DNA from 4 places in the Mesobacillus sp. genome. Region 1 is predicted to be linked to each of the others. Evidence: riboswitches for the same ligand, from Rfam matches in the RefSeq annotation. Region 1 holds a riboswitch; each other region holds the start of a gene.

Region 1 (5,004 bases):
AGCGCAAAAGCTATCCGTTAGAGCCACTTTAAAGGAACTCTTACAGGAAAAGTTCTAAATTATATTTTAGGTGGTGCTCATGCAGCAAAAAAATTGGTGAAATTCCACCTATCATTTATAAACTGGAACATCATTGCCCATTGATTCCTGGATGGCAACACACACTTTCTATCTGTCTTTCTAGAAAAAACAAAGAGAGCGAGAGAAATCTCGCTGCCTTTGTCGACAACCAAGATTTACGGAACCTGATAATTTTTAACAGGGGTGCTCCCTTACCTGGCAATAAACAGCTGTGTCCAATAATGACCGTAATCGCCGCCTGATGCGTAACCCGTTCCCATATGGGTGTACGTCCCGTTCAGGATATTCTTCCGGTGACCGGGGCTGTTCATCCATGCCTGTACGACATCTTCTGCCGTCCTTTGGCCAGCTGCGATGTTCTCGGCACCGCTCCGATAAGTGACACCGAAGCTTCGCATCATATTGAATGGGTCGCCGTAGGTAGGGCTTCTATGGGAAAAATAATTCCTGTCCCGCATATCAACACATTTGTATCTTGCCACCCGTGAGAGCTGAGAATCGTTAACAAGCTGCGGCAAGCCATGCTTGGAGCGTTCTGCGTTGGTCAGCCTGACGATCTCTTCGTCTATGCTCCTTGCTGTCCCCTGGCCTGGAATATTGATTCTTTGGCCTGGATAAATCATGGCTGGATTTTTGACCTGCGGATTGGCTGAGATGATTTCCGTTAATCCCACCTGATAACGCATGGAGATTTTCCACATAGTATCACCTGATTCAACAATATGTATCTGCTGTGCCAAAGTACTGGCCGGAACGAACCAAAACAGCAGCATCAATGCCAGTATTGCTTTTTTTCCCATAAAGCATTCCTCCTCAAGGTTAGCTTGAGAAATTCTTCGTGAAATATACAGCGGAATTGGTTTTTTTCGTGCCTGTAAGAAAACAACACACACATGCTGCATATAGATTTAACAAGGGAGGAATGCGATTATGGGCTATCTCTGGGTGATGACCATCGGTTTTTCCATTTGCCTTGGGTTAATGGGCGGAGCTCTTATGTATTTTATTTTTTCCTCATTGAATGTAGATGACGCCAGCAGGATTGATTTGCTTGATTCTCGGACAGAGGATGACAATAAAAAATAATGCTGAAACAATGCCAAAAGGCTGCCAAGTCAATGGCAGCCTCTTTTCTATGGCATCAAATTAAAAATCGCGAGTGTTGTCAAAACGAGTATTAGCAGGGTTGTCCGATGTCAGTGGTGCATCGACCGGCTGCTGCGTACGTGTTACGTTTGTGTCATTCAAGCCAACCCGGTTTTCGTCGCGCTCAACGACAACAAGAATTTTACCTTCTTTTACATAGCCTTCATAACGGTCTGCTTCATCCTCTGGAATACCCATTCCAATCAGTGCTCCAGCAAGACCGCCTGCACCTGCGCCGACTGCCGCACCTGTAAGGGTTGCAGCAATTGGACCAGCTGCCACGATTGGCCCGATTCCAGGAATCGCCAATGCACCAATACCAGCCAATAAACCTGTCAGGCCGCCTAGAACGCCGCCTGTTGCTGCACCTGCAGCAAGACCTTCCTCAGTCTTCGTACCGGTTGCTTCGTTAATGTGATCCACTTCTTCATCGTTTTTACCGATAACAGAGATGTCTTCTGTTGAGTAGCCTTGTCTTTTCAGGTCCTCAACAGCCTGGATTGCCTCACGCTCATTATCGTATACTCCAACTAGATGTTTTTCATGTTCATAATACATATTAAAAGCCTCCTTTAGACGAGTAGTCCCTTTAAAGATACCCGTCTGAAGGAGGCGTAAACATAATGTCGAACAGTTTTCAAGTGCTATTTTATTTATTTTACAGAGGCTTCCAAAGCTGACTCAAATTGGGCAATAATATCCTCTGCATGCTCGATCCCGACAGAAATCCGCACTACTTCATAGGTGATTCCAAGTTCTGCCTGAGCCTCCGGCGGAAGAGCACGATGAGACGTTTTCAGCGGATGGGACACTGTTGTTTCCACTCCAGCAAGGGTCGGAACAATCTTCACCCAGCCAAGCGATTTGAAAAATAAATCCGTATCCACATTTTGTCCCAGTTCAATCGTGACGATGGCGCCAAATCCTTTTTCCCCTTTTTCAAAAGGATAATAGACCCTGGCAACCTTGTCATTTGCACGAAGCTTTTCGGCGAGCAATCTGGCATTCTCGGACTGTGCCTTCATCCTTAGTGCAAGTGTCTTCAAGCCGCGGCACGTCAGCCATGCCTCAAAAGGACTGAGGTTGGCTCCAAGGTTCACGATCCTCGACCGCGCCTCAGCAATCAGGTCCTTCCGGCCGACGACGACACCTGCAGTCACATCACTATGGCCGCCGATATACTTCGTGGCGCTGTGGACGACAAGGTCAGCCCCCAGCAGGAACGGTTTAAGATGGAGAGGAGTCGCAAAGGTATTGTCAACAAGAACAGCAAGCTTGTGTTTCTTTGCAACCGAAATGACCTCTTCAAGATCTTCAACCCGCAGCAAAGGGTTCGTGATCGATTCCGTGTATAGCAGCTTCGTATTTTCCTTGATTGCAGCTTCTACTTTCTGCAAATCAGTGAAAGGAACAAATGTTGTTTCGATGCCGAAGTTGTGCAGCTCTGATTTTAACAGATGAAAGCTGCCGCCATACAAATCGGCCGCGGCAACGATATGGTCACCGTTCTTTGCGACTGCCAGCACGCCTGCAAGGATGGCGGCCAGACCCGAAGATGCCGCTGCCCCGTCCGGTGCCTGCTCAAGCGCCGCTACAGACTGGCCCAGTTCGTCTGTATTCGGATTGCCGACACGTGAATAAAGATAATTGCCTTCTCCCTGGTAAAAGCCCTCCAGTTCATCGAGATTGTTAAACGTAAATGCGGAAGTTTGATAGATCGGCGTTGCCTTGCTTTTGATGCCATCTGTTTTTTTATGCAATGAATGAACTACTTCTGTCTCGAACTTGCCTGCCAATTTGTCCACCTGCTTTGTATGATTTGTAAAAAAGAAAAACCTCTTCCAATAAGAAGAGGCTTTAGCGCTTGGCTATCCTCTCTCATCTTCAGACGTTGACTCTTCAGGAATTAGCACCTTTCCCCTTTACAGGAAGGTTGCCGGGCTTCACAGGGCCTGTCCCTCTGCCGCTCTGGATAAGAGTATATTTTTCTCTCTTCATTACGGGCATTTTTTAAAACAGCCATAAGAAAAGAGTCCTATTAATAGCTGAAGTATATCAACTAAAAAGGACTCTCGTCAATTGATTGTTCTGGTGCGAATCAGTCTTCAGAAGGCTCGCTGTCAAGCAGATCCCATGGCGTGATGACACCGATTGGCGTGCCGTGGCGGTCGCCTGTTTCGGTGATGATGACTGCCTGCAGCTTCTTCCCTCTCGTATGGTAGCGTTCAAAAAGTTCCTCGATTTCATAGAGCGAGGTTTCCTCTTTGACGAAGGTAACAAAGTAGTTTTTCCCTTTCGTCAGAAGGTCCTTGATCCGGACATCTTCAAAATGAATAACTTCACTTGAAAAATGCTTGGCCATCCACTGGATGATTTCTGTCGAAGTTAGCAGTGCGACATATTTATCATCCTTGTCATAAACCGGGAATCTCGTGAAATCAAACTTGTTGATTACCTTCAGCACATCTTTCAGATACGCATCTTCATAATAGTAGAATACCGGGCTTGTTGCGATTGAAAGGGCCGTTTGCGGCTTTTCAAATTCGCGGCAGATTTCCTCAATCTGTTCAACGACCTCGATATGCGGTTCCGCGATATAGAAATCCGCATTCACCCGCTCATGGACAATCGCATTGCGCAGCTTCGCAAACTGGTGCAGCTCACTTTTATATTTGCGGATTAATGAATGATTCTTATAGCCTGAGTACAGGAGCTCAACAAACGCATCGCTGTCGGTTTCCTTCACCATTTCCCTTAAAGCTTTATGGATTCGGTTAAAAGCGGTCTCAAACCGTCCCGATTGCTCCTTATGGTTCACCTCATGCTCCTGGCTTGAGTTTTCTGCGTCCTGCTTGCTATTTGGGTTACTCTTTTGTTGGCCGCTTTGATTTTGTTTGGAAGGAACTGATTCCCTGTTATCCCGCTTCCCATTCGCATCTTGTACATTAGCACTCTTCCGCTTATTGTCCTTATTATTGCTTTGATTTTTGTTTCCATTGTTGTTTTTGTTCTCGGTTTTGTTGGGGTGTCCGCTATTATTTTTTTCTGATGCAATTTTTGTGCTGCTGTTTTTGCGGCTTCCGTTTTGCTCTCCGGTTCCGCTATTTTTGGATTGGCCGGTATTTCGCTTAGCGTTTTGCTGTGACTTGTCATCTGCAGACTTAGTCTCGTTGGTTTGATTAGCCTGCTTGGTGACTGCTTTTGTCCCGGCAGTTTCCGCCTTCGGATTTGAAGTTTCCTTGATTTTTTTCATCTTAGGATTCTGCTTCGCCTTTTCAGCGCTCTGTTGAGTGATATTTTCTGATTGCAGCGGTTTTCTTTTCTTCCGCTGCCCAGATTCCTGCTGCCTAGTATTTGATCTATATTTAACTTGAGTATCGTTAGCCAAAATGGTCCCTCCGGTTTTCTGTAGAATCTTTCTCTCCTCAATACCCAAATATGCCTATTTTCTAATCCTGGTTATATAATCTAAAAATATACAGAAAACTCGCCGATTGGCAAGCCCTTAAAGGCGAAGACAGAGGCGAAGTTGCACTTATGCGTTAGGAAAATATAAATTGGCTGTTTTCGCAAAGATTGTTTCCTTCATAAATATTGAATTTAGATCCTGTTGATTGGAGTGGAAGGCGCGTAGACTCCTCCGAAAATGCTAACGCATTTCCATCGTGCGTGGGCCCATTCAAGGATGCTTTTCAGAGTCCTGCGGGATTAGACGGACAGGTGAGACCCCGCAGACGCCAACGGCGGCGAGGAGGCTCAGCGCCGGCCCCGCGGAAA
Region 2 (5,004 bases), on a different contig from region 1:
TGCATTTTTCCATCACTTTCATTCCCGGTTTCGGACAAAATAAAAACAGCGATGAATGAAAAAAGGGGTGTGAACAATGACGTTAAAGCAGGAGAAAATGGATATCACCGATCGGGTGACAGGTAAATTGGAAAATGGAGAAATCCAGCTTTATTTAGAAAAAGAGCCTATAGGGAAAATCAAATTGCCTGAAGGAATGCAGCTTGAACTAGGACATCATTTTGTCTCTGAACAGAATAGGATTTACCAGCATGTATCAGTGCCGGATCAGTCAGAACCGCGGTATACTGATTGTGATGAAGGCGGCTGGTGTTAACAGTAGAGCAGCGGCCAGATTAGCCGCTGTTTTTTCATTGGTAATTGGTTTGCACCATTAATATTAAGGGAAAATCTTGTTTTTTCGGGTAGCTATGTATGTTGAAATTGAAATGGTTATATCTAACTTTAATCGGAGCGGAAGGCACGAAGACTCCTACGGGATGCAGCGGGCCAAGTGAGACCCCGCAGGAGCGTAGCGACGAGGAGGCTCACCTCACGCCCCGAGGAAAGCGAAGTGCCTGGAGCGCAGATATTCAGATAAATTGTAAAACTTAAGTTTGACCTATATAGTTCAAATTTTTGCAATATGATTTGAAAACCGTGACAATAGAAATATGTACTTAACAGCACAATTCTATTGAGAATGTTTATAATGTTGTAAAGCAATCATTTTCTGGTGCATAGGTGGTTATGGCGATGGATGAAAATCACAAGGTAATCATAGTGGAAGGCTCATCTGACAAACGTAAAGTACAGACTGTGCTGAAGGAGCCTGTCGAAATAATTTGTACGAATGGGACAATTGGAGTATCGAAGCTGGATGAGCTGATTGATTCCCTTTTTGATAAAGATGTATATATTCTCGTTGATGCTGATGCATCTGGAGAAAAGCTGCGAAAGCAGTTTAAACGTGAATTCCCGGAAGCGAATCATTTGTACATCGATAAAATGTACAGGGAGGTCGCAACTGCACCAGAATATCATTTGGCTACAGTTTTGATTTCAGCAAATATTGACGTTCATGCAGAGTATTTAGAAAAAGGATGACTGTAGATGAAGGATTGGAAAAAGGAAGATATCGATACATTTCTTGCAAATAAAAGAACAGGCTGCCTATATTTTTATACGCCAATGTGCGGTACATGCCAGGTGGCAGGGAAAATGCTGACAGTCATAGAGCAGCTGCTGCCCAATATTGACTACGGAAAAGCGGATTTGAATTTTATACCGGAAATGGCGGAAAGATTTCAAATTGAAAGTGTGCCATGCCTGATCATTATTAACAGGGGAGAGGTACAAGAAAAGATTTATGCTTTTCAATCCGTCCCTTATCTATATGAAAAATTAAAAAATCTCGAGAATGTACAAACAAGCGGCTAAGCCGTTTTTTTTTTGCCCGGAAATCGCAGTAAAATATCAAAAAGGATTTACATAACATTCCAAAAACAGTATTATATTTAGAGATACGAAATATTCGAGGAGCGCAGGATACTATGGCTTTTTATGACGAGTGGGCAGAACAAATCAAAAGCTATAACCGCAATATCAAATTGACCTTTATTGCCAATATCCTAACACAAATAGGACTGGGCATTTTTATGGTGATCTACAATTTTTACATTCGTGAATTAGGCTTTAATGAACTGGTAAACGGAAAGGTTATCTCAATGGCTTCACTGGCAACTGCCCTGATCCTGGTCCCGGCTGGCCTCATTAGTGATCGTGTCGGCAGGAAGAGACTGATGATATTTGGCGCTCTTTCCACCGGAGCGATTCTCCTCGTGAGAAGTGTGGTGGAAACACAATCGATGCTTATCCTGTTTGCGTTTGGAACAGGTCTTGTATCCGCATTTATACAGGTGTCAATTATTCCATGGCTGGCTGAAAACTCAAAGCCAGAACAGCGTGTACACTTATTCAGCATTCATTTTGCCGCCATGACAGGGGCCAATGTAATCGGAAGTCTTATGGGAGGAATGCTGACGGATGTTTTCGGGTTATTCTTTACTGAGCTTGAAAGTATCCGATATACGCTATTGATCGGTGGGGCATTGTTTACTTCCGCGCTGATTCCAATCTCGAAGCTAACAGAAAAACAGAAAACAAATTCCGCAAAGTCCAATTTCACAGGATTGCAAAATGTTAAACAGAATCTTTTTAGCCTGAAGATGGTTATTCTATTCGCAGTAGCGCAATTATTAATCGGATTTGGTGCCGGGTTAGTCATTCCATATTTAAACCTGTATTTCGCCGACCGGTTTGCTGCTTCCAACTCTCTTGTAGGGCTGGTCATTTCCCTCGGTCAGGGTGCAACAGCGGTTGCGATGATTATTGGGCCGATGGTTGTCCGCAGGCTTGGAGAGGTAAAAGCAGTCGCTGTGCTCCAGCTTCTTTCCCTTCCATTCTTGCTTTTAACCGCCTATACCCAGCAATTTTGGCTGGCAGCTTTAGGATTTTTATTCCGGCAGGCTTTGATGAATGCCGGAAACCCGATCCAAATGTCGTTGATGATGTCGAAAGTCGATGATTCCATGAAGGGACTCGCCAATTCGGTAAACCAGATGGTTTTTAACCTGGGCTGGGCACTTATGGGGCCTGTGTCCACCGGGATTGTCCTGAAATACGGATCATACTGGGGTTATGCTGCGGTATTCAGTATTACAGCATGTTTATATCTAGTCGGCTCAATTTACTTCTTCATAGTATTTAGAAGCATGAATAAGCCAAAACCGAACGTTCTTGAAACAAAACCCGCGTAAAACCGCCATTGGTGTAGAGATATTTCTCGGGAAATGAAAGACAATGCCGAATTATCCAACGGTATTGTCTTTTTTTTAGGAATCAAATCATGGCTAGCAATCGACTTTTCCATATTATTTGTCGAAGGAATTAAACAGGTTTTTCCCTGATAAAAAGGAATATGTATATTAGGGAGATGATCGGCATGAAGGAAAGAATTGAAGATTTCAGGAATGTTCTGATGAAGAAGAATCATATTATGCAGCTAGCGCATAATATGAACCTTTGCCTGGAGTTTGAAATAGAATATGGAGTTTTTTGCTTGCACATTCACAAGAATATAATAAATCTTACCGAAGGCTGGTGTCCCCAAGCTGATCAGCATATTTCACTGATTGGAAATGAGGGGAATATGCGGTATTTGCTCGATGGGAAAATTAAACTTCGTGATGCTATACAACTCGGATATGTGAAATTGGAGTGCCCTTTCAGAACTTTGCTTGCGCTGGAGTCCATAATTTATCTGGCACGGCCGCTGCCTGAAGAAGTTTTTATCTGAAAAATTAAAAAATATTTGACCGCTTGATTCACTGCATGATATTATCACTTTAACTTGTAAAATTAATTTGAACATCAACTGAATATTCTTATCAAGAGAGGCGGAGGGACTGGCCCAATGAAGCCCGGCAACCGGTTTTAAACACGGTGCTAATTCCATCAGAGGTAATGCTCTGAAAGATAAGGAGAGATGATCATGAACCCTCTTCTTAAGAAGAGGGTTTTTTTGCATCTTCTTTCCTAAAATTAATCTGATTGAATGGAGAGATGGAAATGGCGAAAGAACAGCAAAATTACAAAATTGAAACATTAGGAGTCCATGGGGGGCAGTCGCCTGACCCGGTGACAGGAGCTCGTTCGCTTCCGATTTATTCGAGCAATGCCTTTCAATTCAATGATACGAACCATGCGGCAGATCTTTTCGCTTTGAAAGAAGAGGGATATATTTACTCAAGGATACATAACCCGACGGTTACGGCCCTTGAGGAAAAGGTTGCATTGCTGGAGGGGGGCATTGGGGCACTCGCGGTAGCCAGCGGGATGGCAGCTATCACTATGTCCATTCTTAATGTCGCGCATGCCGGAGATGAAGTTGTAGCGTCATCCAATTTATACGGCGGAACTTATAATCTGTTTGCCGTGACTTTGCCTAAGTACGGAATTAAAGTTAAGTTTGTAGATGCAACAGACCCGGAAAATTTCCGTAAAGCGATTACTCCTAATACAAAAGCTGTCTTTGCTGAAACAATCGGCAACCCAAGTCTCAGGATCCTTGATATTAAGGCAGTTGCGGACATTGCCCATGAAGCAGGAGTTCCGCTGATTATTGATAATACATTTGCCACTCCATACCTTTGCAGGCCGATTGAGCATGGTGCAGATATCGTTATCCACTCGGCGACTAAATGGCTGCTGGGTAATGGTACTGTTTTAGGAGGAATTATCGTCGACGGCGGTAATTTTGACTGGAAATCTCCTAAATTCCCTGGATTCAATGAGCCTGATTCCAGCTATCATGATTTGGTTTACAGTGAAGCAATCGGGCCAGCCGCCTTTATCGTTAAAGCCAGAGTCCAGCTTTTACGAGACCTCGGTCCATCAATCAGCCCTGCTAGCGCTTTCCAGTTCAACCTTGGAATTGAAACACTCCATGTGCGCATGAAAGAGCATGTGGCCAATACACGAAAGCTCGTTGAATTCCTGGAAGCCCATCCGGCTGTCACCTGGGTATCCTATCCGGGGAATGATCAGCATCCTGATAAAAAGCTTGCTGACCAGTACTTGCCGAAGGGGGCAGGTTCAGTTGTCATATTTGGCATTGAAGGAGGACGCGAAGCAGGGGCGAAGCTGATCAATTCGGTCAACTTATGGTCCCATCTCGCCAATGTTGGAGATGCCAAGAGCCTGATCATTCACCCTGCCAGCACGACCCACCAGCAGCTGGACTCTGAAGGACTCAAAGCGGCAGGAGTTCCTGAGGACCTGATTCGCTTATCAGTTGGAATCGAAAATATAGATGATATTCTCGCAGACCTTGAGCAGGCCATTGAAAAAGCAACTGGGGTCCCATCCGTCCTTGCTTAAGTTGAATATCCAGAACATTCCACTTAATATTTAGAAATAATTTTGTTGACACTCTTTTTTATTCCGTGCTAAAATCACACTCGT
Region 3 (5,004 bases), on a different contig from region 1:
GTCCAGATGTTGCGCCAAATGTAACCTGTTTGCTGTCTTCCTTGGCTTCTCCAGTTGAAGATGAATCACTGCCGCATGCAGCAAGCAATCCAATTGTTAATAGTAAGATGACTGAGTACAAAAGCTTTTTCATTAAAATAACCCCCATTTTTTATTGTTATCTTTTATCTACTAATCTGGCGATTTTATCCCCGCCGAACTGAATAAGCTGGACAAGGCAAATCAGGATAATAACTGTAGTAATCATGACGGTGTTGTCATAGCGATAGTAGCCGAAACGGATTGCAAGGTCCCCGACTCCCCCGCCGCCGACAATACCTGCCATTGCTGAGTATGCAACAAGGCTGATGATTGTAATCGTCACTCCCTGGACGATTCCAGGGCGGGCTTCTGGAATAAGGACATCTTTAATGATCATCCACGGGGTGGCACCCGTAGCGACTGCCGCCTCAATGACTCCTTTATCAATCTCCCGGAAGCTTTGCTCTACAATTCTCGCAAAAAACGGAATGGCAGCTACCGATAATGAAACAGATGCTGCTGTTGGCCCGATTGTCGTACCAGCGATTAAGTTTGCCAGCGGCAGCAGGGCAATCAACAGGATAATAAATGGAACTGAACGGATCATATTCACGATGAAGCCAGCAATATTCTTAAAAATCCGATTTTCAAGGAACAAGCCTTTATCAGTCACAAACAGCAGCACTCCCGTTGGCAGCCCGACAATGACTGACACAAGGATTGAAATCCCGACCATATAAATGGTTTCAAAAAAAGCTTTGTTCAATTCAGGAAGCAGGGAGACCAGGCTTTCAGGCAGCATCGTGAATCACCTCCAGATTTTTTGTTCTTGATCCGATATAGTCGATTGCACGATCAAGCTCTTGTATATCTCCTGTTACCTCCATGATAAAAATACCTAAAGGTACATCCTGTATGTATTCGATTTTTCCATGAAGGATATTGCCGCGGACCTTGAACTTCTGGAATACATCGGAAATGACGGATTGTTCTGCGATCGCACCCTGGAAAAAGATTTTGATGATTTTCCCGGACCTTCCCTCCAGCAGCCTTTCAGGAAGATCGAACTTGAGAATCGAGTTTACAAAGTCTTTTGTCAGCTGCTCCTGCGGGTTGGCGAAAACATCGTATACATTGCCTTCCTCGATGACCTTTCCATCCTGCATAACCGCCATTCTGTCACAAATGGTCTTCACTACCTCCATCTCATGGGTGATAAGAACAATTGTTATGCCTAGCTCGATATTGATCTTTTTCAAAAGAGCCAGAATCGATTGGGTTGTGCTTGGGTCCAATGCAGAGGTTGCTTCGTCACACAACAGCACAGATGGGTTGTTCGCCAGCGCACGCGCTATGCCGACACGCTGTTTTTGGCCGCCGGATAATTGGGCCGGATAGACATCTTTCTTATCTGACAGGCCAACCATATCCAGGAGTTCTACGACTCTATCGGCAATTTCTCCTTTTGGAGTGCCAGCCGCTTTTAATGCAAAAGCAATATTCTCACTCACTGTTTTGGCACTGACCAGATGAAAATGCTGAAAAATCATACCGATTTTCAAGCGCGCCTTGCGCAGGTCATTTTTATTTAATCCAGTGAGCTCGACTCCGTCGATGATCACCTGGCCAGACGTCGGCTTTTCCAGGAGGTTCAGGCATCTGAGCAAAGAGCTTTTCCCTGCTCCGCTGTAGCCGACGATTCCAAAAACCTCCCCTTTATTAACTTTTAATGAAACATGATCAACCCCGGTAACTGTACCTTTTTTCGTTTCATATACCTTGACCAATTCTTTTATCTCAATCATTTCTTTCCCCCCGTCCCAGGTTCTTTCGTAACGGTAAAAAATAAAAAATGCCTCTTTCATTCACAGAAAGAGGCATCGTAAAAATCTATACGACTTATCTCTCAGAATGAATTCATTCTGCAGGAAGTGGCACCGTTCCAAAATGGAGGTTGCCGGACGTCATAGGGCCTAGTCCCTCGGTCACTCTTGATAAGTAACTTATTTAATTTTAATAATAGAAATCATAAAACCTTCTGATTTGTTTGTCAACATAGTATTTTTGCGAACTTTATAATGGTATCGCTTTCATCGTTGAGGCAGTATAGAGAAATTTTTTTCAGCAAAAAAGCAAAATAGAAAATAGGAACCCCCTTTTTATGATAAAACAAGGGCTCCATAAACTAATGCACCAGCAATGACATAAGCAGAATGCACTTTCATCTTTTCCATTAACACATAGCTGATGCCGCCGATAAGAATGGTCTGCAGAAGCCCGACTCCTTCATAAGAAGAGAAAAGGAAATCGTAGGTCATGACTCCAAGCAATACAGCAATTACCGGACGGACAATAATGGTCAGCCGTTTTACCTTGGGTGAATCTTTAAACTTCATAAGCAAGCCAAGGAGTCCGATCATCAAGACCAGCGAAGGCGCCACCGTTGCAAAGACTCCTACTATAGCACCCAGAACCCCGCCCTCGGAATAGCCAATATAGCCGGCCATTTTCGTGGCTATTGGTCCCGGCAATGCATTACCCATCGCGAGCACTTCGCTGAACTCATTGACCGTCATCCAGCCGTAGCGGTCGACGACCTCGTTCTCAATCAGCGGAATGGAAGCTGGGCCGCCGCCATAGCCGAGAATCCCAGGAATGAAAAATGCCAAAAATATTTTAAAATAAAGCATCACTTATCCCCTCCCGCATCTTTTTGCATGGAGGGAGATGGTCCCTTCATGAGCAAGGCACCGATTAACAGCACAAAAATCAGGATTGCTGGATGCAGGTGCAGAAACTGAAGCAGCAGCAGGCTGCCTCCGAGCGCAATAACAGTCCATTTCCATCCCAGCTTGGAGGTACCCGATTTTTTTATAAAGTCCCAGGTAAGGACAGCAAGCATTACAGCAACAACTGGCACGACAGCCTGGGCCATCCCGCTTACCCACGGCTCATCCTTGTAGGCATTAAGACCGGTCAGGAGGAGGATCATCAAGATGATTGTCGGTATGATTGTTGCTGCAAGCGCGGTTATCATCCCAAGAACTCCGCCCACCCGGAAGCCGATATAACCGGCCATTTTTGTGTTAATCGGACCTGGGAGGGCATTTCCCAATGCAAGGATATCGCTGAATTCATCTGAATCCATCCATTTATATTTCTCTACAACTTCCTTATGTACTAGTGGAATGGAGGACGGACCGCCCCCATAGCCGAGAATTCCGACCCGAAAAAAAGCCAAAAACAAATCAGCCTGTTTCATGCCCTTCACCTTCTTTTTGTAATCACTTTTCCATGCCAGTTTCTATTTATCTATCCCCTGATTGTACAAACAAGTAAAAAGTATCACAGCACATCAGCCGCGATAATTACATTTTACCTGTTAATGTTAAATACGGAAACCGAAATATTTCTCTTCCCCAGCTTTAGGCTAAGGTTATTTCCTGATCGTTTGCAGTTTATTAAAATACAGGGAGCCAATGGAGAGAATGGTGCAGATGCAATTGACACTGGTTGCTGAACAAAATTATCAGGCACCGGAAAAAAGGGGACCAATGATGCAGATTTGTGACCGAAAATTCCAGCCACCGGAAAAAGGCCATAAATAGAGCACATTAATGACCGAAAATTCCAATACTCGGAAAAATAGGGCTCAAATGAAGCAGCAGGTCATTAATCGCCACGCATCTTCCCCAAAAATAAGGCAGGCTGTACAAAACAGCCTGCCTAGCTAGATTATTTCACTTTTGAAAATCTGTTCAAATCTCCGTTTTCTCCGAGAACGATCAGGATGTCTTCGGCTCTTAATGTTTTTTCAGGGTCAGGGGAAATGTCTACCTTCGTACCTGTTTTTACTCCGATAACGGTGATATTGTATTTTGCACGGAGATTGATCTCGATCAGGTTTTTGCCTGCCATGCTCATTGGGAGTTTGATTTCTTCAATGCTGTAGTCATCTGAAAGCTCGATGAAGTTCAGTACGTTAGGTGAGGCCATCAGCTGATGTGCTACTCTTTCTCCCATATCTCTTTCCGGGAAGATGACTTTGTCTGCCCCGACCTTGAACAATACCTGTGCATGGTGCTTGTTGAGCGCTTTTGCGACGACATTGGCTACTCCCATTTCCTTGAGGATGAGAACTGTCAGGATACTTGCCTGGATGTCGTCGCCAATCGCAACGATAACTGTATCAAAGTTCCTGATTCCAACAGCCCTCAGCGTTTGCTCATCGGTTGAATCGCCGATTACTGCATGAGTGACGTGTTCCTTGTATTCCTCAATATATTGTTCTTTTTTATCGATTGCGAGTACATCGTTTCCTTCATTATAAAGGGAGGTCGCTACACTTGATCCAAAACGGCCCATCCCGATTACTGCGTATTGCTTTGCCATAAGTACATCCTCCTAGCCAATCATCACTTTCCCAGCCGGATAGCGGTAATGGTCTTCTTTTCTTTTTTTTGCTACTGCAAAAGCTAGTGTCATCGGACCAATCCGGCCTGCGAACATCGTAAAGGTAATCAAAATCTTCCCCATCGGTGACAGCTCAGGTGTCAATCCCATCGACAGGCCGACTGTTGCGAAGGCAGATACCGTCTCGAAGAAAAGCATCAGAAACTCTTTTCCCGGTTCTGTCACGGTCAACACCATTGTAACGGATATAACGAGAAAAAGTGCAATGAGTGTTACTGTCAAAGATTTATAAATAATGGTGTAGTCCATCCTTCTGCCAAAGAAGGTGACATCCTCCCTGCCACGGATCTGGGATTTTACCGCCCCCATCAGAATTGCGAATGTGGTTGTTTTGATCCCGCCGCCAGTCGAACCTGGGGAAGCGCCGATAAACATCAGAAAAATAATCAAGAATAATGTTGTTTGCGTTAAATCGCCAATATTTAATGTATTGGAGCCAGCAGTCCTTGGCGTAACTGCTTGATAAAGAGAACTCAAGAATTTCCCGGACATGGACAACGGTTTTAAAGT
Region 4 (5,004 bases), on a different contig from region 1:
GCAGGCAATAGCCGGAAAGCTTGGGCTTACTCCTCCTACCATTACGCACCATATAAAAAAAATGCGGGATATAAATGTCATATATGAGCGCAGGGATAAAAACACAATTTACTTCCACTTGAACAAATCTGTAATCAAGCAGCAGGCGCAAACACTGACAAGACTATTTGAGAAAAAAGAAGGGGAGGTGGAAGCAATGATTGAATTGAATACAGAGAGGCAAAAGGTCATTGAAAACTTCTTTACGAAGGAAGGAAAGCTGAAGAATATTCCTGCCCAAAGAAAGAAAAAGCTGATGGTATTTGAATATATCGTCAGAGGATTAAAATCAGGGAAAAAGTATCCTGAAAAAGAATTGAATGAATACATCATGAAATTCCATGAAGACTATGCAACCATCAGAAGAGAATTCATTATTAACCATTACATGTATCGGGAGAATGGCATTTACGAATTGAACCCGGAGGAAATGTGGGCAAAGCCGGAATAATAGCGAAAAACCGCACCAGAAAGAAAACTGGGCGGTTTTTCATATTTTATAGGAATTTTAAAAAAAATATTTTTATGTGGTTACCTATTCGAGGTGTCTAAATCCAGCTCCAGCGCCTAGCCCCTCGAGACACTTGTCTAGCTGCGGGCTTCTAACTCCTCGAGACACTTGTCTAGCTGCGGGCTTCTAACTCCTCGAGACACTTGTCTAGCTGCGGGCTTCTAACTCCTCGAGACGCTTCGGGGCTGAACGAACAATGCGCGTGCGCTTTTTGTTCTTGCATTAATAGAATTCAGGTCTGCGGTCAGCAAAAATAGGGATTCTGCCCCTAGCCTCTTTAACCTGGTCTAAATTGATTTCCGCAACCAGGAGCTCCTCGCCTTCCCCTGCCTCAGCAATGACATCTCCCCAAGGCCCGATAACCATCGAATGGCCCGCAAACGTATTGTTTGGGTCAGATCCTGAACGATTGCAGGCGATAACATAGCACTGGTTTTCAATTGCTCTGGCAATCAGCAGCGCCCGCCAATGCTCAAGTCTTTGGATCGGCCATTCAGCAACGACAAATATCGCCTCTGTCTGCTCAAGGGCATGGGCCCGTACCCATTCTGGGAAGCGGATATCATAGCAAATCAGCCCTGCGAATTTTTTGTCTTCGAGAGTGAAAATACCTTTGCTGCTTCCCGGGGCAAGATACAAATGTTCATCCATCAGCTGAAAAAGATGCAATTTGCTGTACTTGCCGGCTTGCGCTCCTTTTCTGTCGAACACGAGCATGGTATTTTCGATGCCTTGGGCCGTCTTATTCGCCACGGAACCGCCGATAATGTTGGCACCGTGCTTAACGGCCAGCTCTTTCAAAAAAGCGGAAGCTTCGCGTGCTTCTTCATCCGATTTTTCCTGAAGATTAGCCAAATCATAACCCGTCGTCCAAAGCTCAGGGAGAACTATGATATCAGGGTTTTGGGAGCTGGCACGATCAATCAGCCCAGCAGCAGCTTTATAGTTTTCTGCAGCATTTCCAAAAGCAATGTCCATTTGCAGACAGGCTATTTTAAATTTCATCACGTATCACCGCCATAGATATCTGAAAATTATTTCTTTACAAGTTACTATTTACGTTATATCATTTGTGACTAGAATTTCAAATTAAAATTTTCAAATATTTATAACTTAATACCAAGCAGGTGAGAAAATATGGAGTTTCAACAGTCAGAATTACTGAAAAGCCTGCCCAAGCAATTCTTTGCTTCTCTCGTACAAAAAGTAGGGAGATACACAGAACAGGGGGCAGACGTGATTAACCTTGGCCAGGGTAACCCTGACCAGCCCACTCCCGGACATATCGTGAATAAACTGAAGGAAGCTGCTGAGAATCCATTGAACCATAAGTATTCGCCGTTCAGGGGAATGCAATCCTTGAAGGTAGCGGCAGCTGAGTTTTATAAAAGAGAATATGATGTCGAACTGGATCCTGAAGAAGAGATTGCTATTCTATTTGGCGGGAAGGCTGGCCTTGTTGAAATTCCCCAATGCCTGCTGAATCCAGGGGAGACGATACTCGTTCCTGATCCTGGCTATCCTGATTATTGGTCAGGTGTAGAGCTGGCAAAGGCAAAAATGGTTACCATGCCGTTAAGAGAAGAGAACAGCTTCCTGCCGGATTACTCTGAGCTTGCACAAGAAGATATTCACAATGCAAAGCTGATGTTCCTAAACTATCCTAATAATCCTACAGGAGCAGTTGCAGACGAGGCCTTTTTCCTGGAAACAATCAAGCTTGCAAAGGCGAATGAAATCTGTGTTGTTCACGACTTTGCATACGGCGGTATCGGGTTCGACGGGAAACGCCCATATAGCTTCTTGCAGGCAGAAGGTGCGAAGGATATCGGCATTGAAATCTATACTTTATCTAAAACTTACAATATGGCAGGCTGGCGCGTAGGGTTTGCTGCAGGAAATAAGAGTGTGATATCCGCTATCAACCTGCTTCAGGACCACATGTATGTAAGCCTGTTTGGTGCTGTACAGGAGGCTGCCGCAACGGCACTGCTCGGTCCTCAGGACTGTGTCGCCGAATTGAATGAACGATACGAATCGCGAAGGAATGTCTTAATTGACGGTTTGAACAAGATCGGCTGGGAGGTCACGGCTCCAAAAGGATCTTTTTTTGCATGGCTGAAGGTCCCAGAGCCGTTTACTTCTGTTGAGTTTGCTGACTTTTTGCTGGAGAAGGCTCACATTGCCGTAGCACCAGGGATCGGGTTTGGCGAATTTGGAGAAGGCTTTGTAAGGGTAGGATTGCTCACGTCAGAAGAACGGCTTTCAGAAGCTGTCAGCAGAATTGAAAGCTTGGAAATTTTCAAAAAAAATATTGACAATGATTTATGAACCTGACATAATACTAATTAGTAAAATTACTTTAACCAATTAAACCAATTAAATAACTCAATTAAATTATTTTCTTATCAAGAGCAGGCGGAGGGACGAGCCCGATGAAGCCCGGCAACCGATCCAGCATATTTGCTGGGCACGGTGCTAATTCTTGCAGCGGAAGCTGATAGATAAGGAGATGTTAGTTTGTTTATCTAACCTCTTCTTTTCGAAGAGGTTTTTTTTATTCAAATTTTGACCAGTGAATGAATGCTATGGAAGGAGATTGAACTTCATGAGTGAAATTACTGCAACTTATATCGTCCATGATGCAAAGCATAATCCAGAAAAAAAAGCAGAGGGAATCGCCCTGGGATTGACGGTAGGGTCATGGACCGATTTACCTGAGCTGGACCAGAAACAGCTGAAAAAACATAAGGGAAGAGTCGTATCTGTCGAAGGAACCGGAGTTGATCATAATTCAGAAACGGTAGCGACGATTAAGATCGCATATCCAGCGCTTAATTTTTCACCCGATCTGCCTGCCATTTTAACAACAGTTTTCGGCAAGCTCTCACTGGACGGAAAGGTGAAGCTCGTGGACCTGAATTTTGGCGATGAACTGAAAACTTCATTTCCAGGTCCTAAATTCGGAGTTGATGGTATTCGCAACAAACTGGATGTGCATGACCGGCCCCTGTTGATGAGCATTTTCAAAGGTGTCATCGGCCGTGATTTTGACTTCCTGCTAAAACAGCTTAAAGAACAAAGTTTGGGCGGAGTGGATCTGATTAAGGACGATGAGATTCTATTCGAAAACGAACTTACGCCTTTCGAAAAGAGAATCGTGCTTGGAAAGCAGGCTTTAAATGAAGTCTATGAAACTACTGGCCATAGGACATTATACGCGGCCAACTTGACTGGCCGGACATCACAGCTTAGAGACAAGGCGAGGAAGGCTGCTGAACTTGGCGCCGATGCATTGCTGTTCAATGTGTTTGCCTACGGCTTGGATGTACTTCAGGAACTGGCTGAGGATGAGGAGATTCCGCTGCCAATCATGGCACATCCTGCAGTAAGTGGTGCATCCACTTCATCAGCGGATTACGGGTTTTCCCATTCGCTGCTGCTTGGCAAGCTCGTTCGCTATGCAGGAGCAGATTTCTCCTTATTCCCTTCGCCATATGGCAGTGTAGCACTGGAAAAACAGCAGGCTATTTCAATTGCACAAGCTTTAACTGCAGAAGATAGCTTTAAAAAGACATTCCCAGTACCATCAGCTGGCATACATCCTGGGATGGTCCCGCTTTTAGTAAAAGATTTTGGAATTGAATCAATCATCAATGCCGGCGGCGGTGTCCATGGACATCCAGGCGGTGCCCAGGGTGGAGGAAGGGCCTTCAGACAGGCAATTGATACGGTGCTGCAGGGCAGGACACTTGAAGAAGGAGCACTTGAGCACGAAGAATTGCGTACAGCGATCAAGCTGTGGGGTACTGCCGAGGCGGTCGCGAAATGAGCAAACCAGTGATATTTTGCGATTTTGACGGAACAGTTACCGAGAAGGATAACATTATAGCGATAATGGATCAATTTGCTCCTCGGGGATGGGAGGAACTGAAGGATAGGGTGCTCGATCGAAGCATCTCCATCAGAGAAGGCGTTGGCAGGATGTTTGCACTCCTGCCTGTGAGCCTTAAGGAAGATATCATCCGGTTTGCAGTCGAGAAAGCAAGAATCCGCCCGGGATTTCAGGAATTCCTTGGTTTCGCTAAGAATGAAGGGATTCCGGTTTACATCGTCAGCGGCGGCATAGATTTTTTTCTTGAACCAATCATAAGCCAGTTCGGGCCTATTGCTGGCGTATACTGCAACAGTTCTGATTTTACACGCGATACAATCAAAATTGAATGGCCAAACAGCTGTGATGAACACTGCTCGAATGATTGCGGCTGCTGTAAGCCATCAATCATCAGACAGCTTGCCGACGATGAAACATACAAGATTGTCATTGGTGATTCAGTTACCGATTTGGAAGCAGCAAAGCAGGCGGATCATGTTTTTGCAAGAGATTACTTGAAGGACAAATGCGAGGAATGGGCGATTCCATATACTCCTTTTGAAACCTTTTATGATTGCAT

What was found. A riboswitch is a leader RNA that binds a small molecule or an ion and turns the genes downstream of it on or off. The one in region 1 is predicted to bind S-adenosylmethionine.
Region 2: linked by a shared signal. The riboswitch ahead of AC3EBE_RS11650 (O-acetylhomoserine aminocarboxypropyltransferase/cysteine synthase family protein) and the one ahead of AC3EBE_RS03120 (trans-sulfuration enzyme family protein) in region 1 are both predicted to bind S-adenosylmethionine.
Region 3: linked by a shared signal. The riboswitch ahead of AC3EBE_RS02405 (methionine ABC transporter ATP-binding protein) and the one ahead of AC3EBE_RS03120 (trans-sulfuration enzyme family protein) in region 1 are both predicted to bind S-adenosylmethionine.
Region 4: linked by a shared signal. The riboswitch ahead of mtnW (2,3-diketo-5-methylthiopentyl-1-phosphate enolase) and the one ahead of AC3EBE_RS03120 (trans-sulfuration enzyme family protein) in region 1 are both predicted to bind S-adenosylmethionine.

The regions. Positions count from the first base shown of each region.
Region 1 is NZ_JBYNSB010000012.1:93,112-98,115, forward strand. Features, by position in the region: gene safA (SafA/ExsA family spore coat assembly protein) at 273-881, opposite strand; gene AC3EBE_RS03110 (hypothetical protein) at 1,012-1,167, shown strand; gene AC3EBE_RS03115 (general stress protein) at 1,228-1,785, opposite strand; gene AC3EBE_RS03120 (trans-sulfuration enzyme family protein) at 1,881-3,023, opposite strand; SAM riboswitch class I at 3,103-3,206, opposite strand; gene AC3EBE_RS03125 (CBS domain-containing protein) at 3,326-4,615, opposite strand.
Region 2 is NZ_JBYNSB010000030.1:84,797-89,800, forward strand. Features, by position in the region: gene AC3EBE_RS11625 (YusG family protein) at 77-316, shown strand; gene AC3EBE_RS11630 (toprim domain-containing protein) at 730-1,086, shown strand; gene AC3EBE_RS11635 (thioredoxin family protein) at 1,093-1,419, shown strand; gene AC3EBE_RS11640 (MFS transporter) at 1,533-2,798, shown strand; gene AC3EBE_RS11645 (hypothetical protein) at 3,020-3,337, shown strand; SAM riboswitch class I at 3,423-3,523, shown strand; gene AC3EBE_RS11650 (O-acetylhomoserine aminocarboxypropyltransferase/cysteine synthase family protein) at 3,610-4,920, shown strand.
Region 3 is NZ_JBYNSB010000009.1:55,839-60,842, reverse strand. Features, by position in the region: gene AC3EBE_RS02415 (MetQ/NlpA family ABC transporter substrate-binding protein) at 1-133, opposite strand, end outside; gene AC3EBE_RS02410 (methionine ABC transporter permease) at 158-823, opposite strand; gene AC3EBE_RS02405 (methionine ABC transporter ATP-binding protein) at 813-1,826, opposite strand; SAM riboswitch class I at 1,918-2,022, opposite strand; gene AC3EBE_RS02400 (chromate transporter) at 2,181-2,711, opposite strand; gene AC3EBE_RS02395 (chromate transporter) at 2,711-3,283, opposite strand; gene AC3EBE_RS02390 (potassium channel family protein) at 3,757-4,413, opposite strand; gene AC3EBE_RS02385 (TrkH family potassium uptake protein) at 4,426-5,004, opposite strand, start outside.
Region 4 is NZ_JBYNSB010000034.1:41,655-46,658, forward strand. Features, by position in the region: gene AC3EBE_RS13425 (DUF2087 domain-containing protein) at 1-490, shown strand, start outside; gene AC3EBE_RS13430 (carbon-nitrogen family hydrolase) at 773-1,555, opposite strand; gene AC3EBE_RS13435 (aminotransferase class I/II-fold pyridoxal phosphate-dependent enzyme) at 1,688-2,881, shown strand; SAM riboswitch class I at 2,953-3,061, shown strand; gene mtnW (2,3-diketo-5-methylthiopentyl-1-phosphate enolase) at 3,159-4,382, shown strand; gene AC3EBE_RS13445 (2-hydroxy-3-keto-5-methylthiopentenyl-1-phosphate phosphatase) at 4,379-5,004, shown strand, end outside.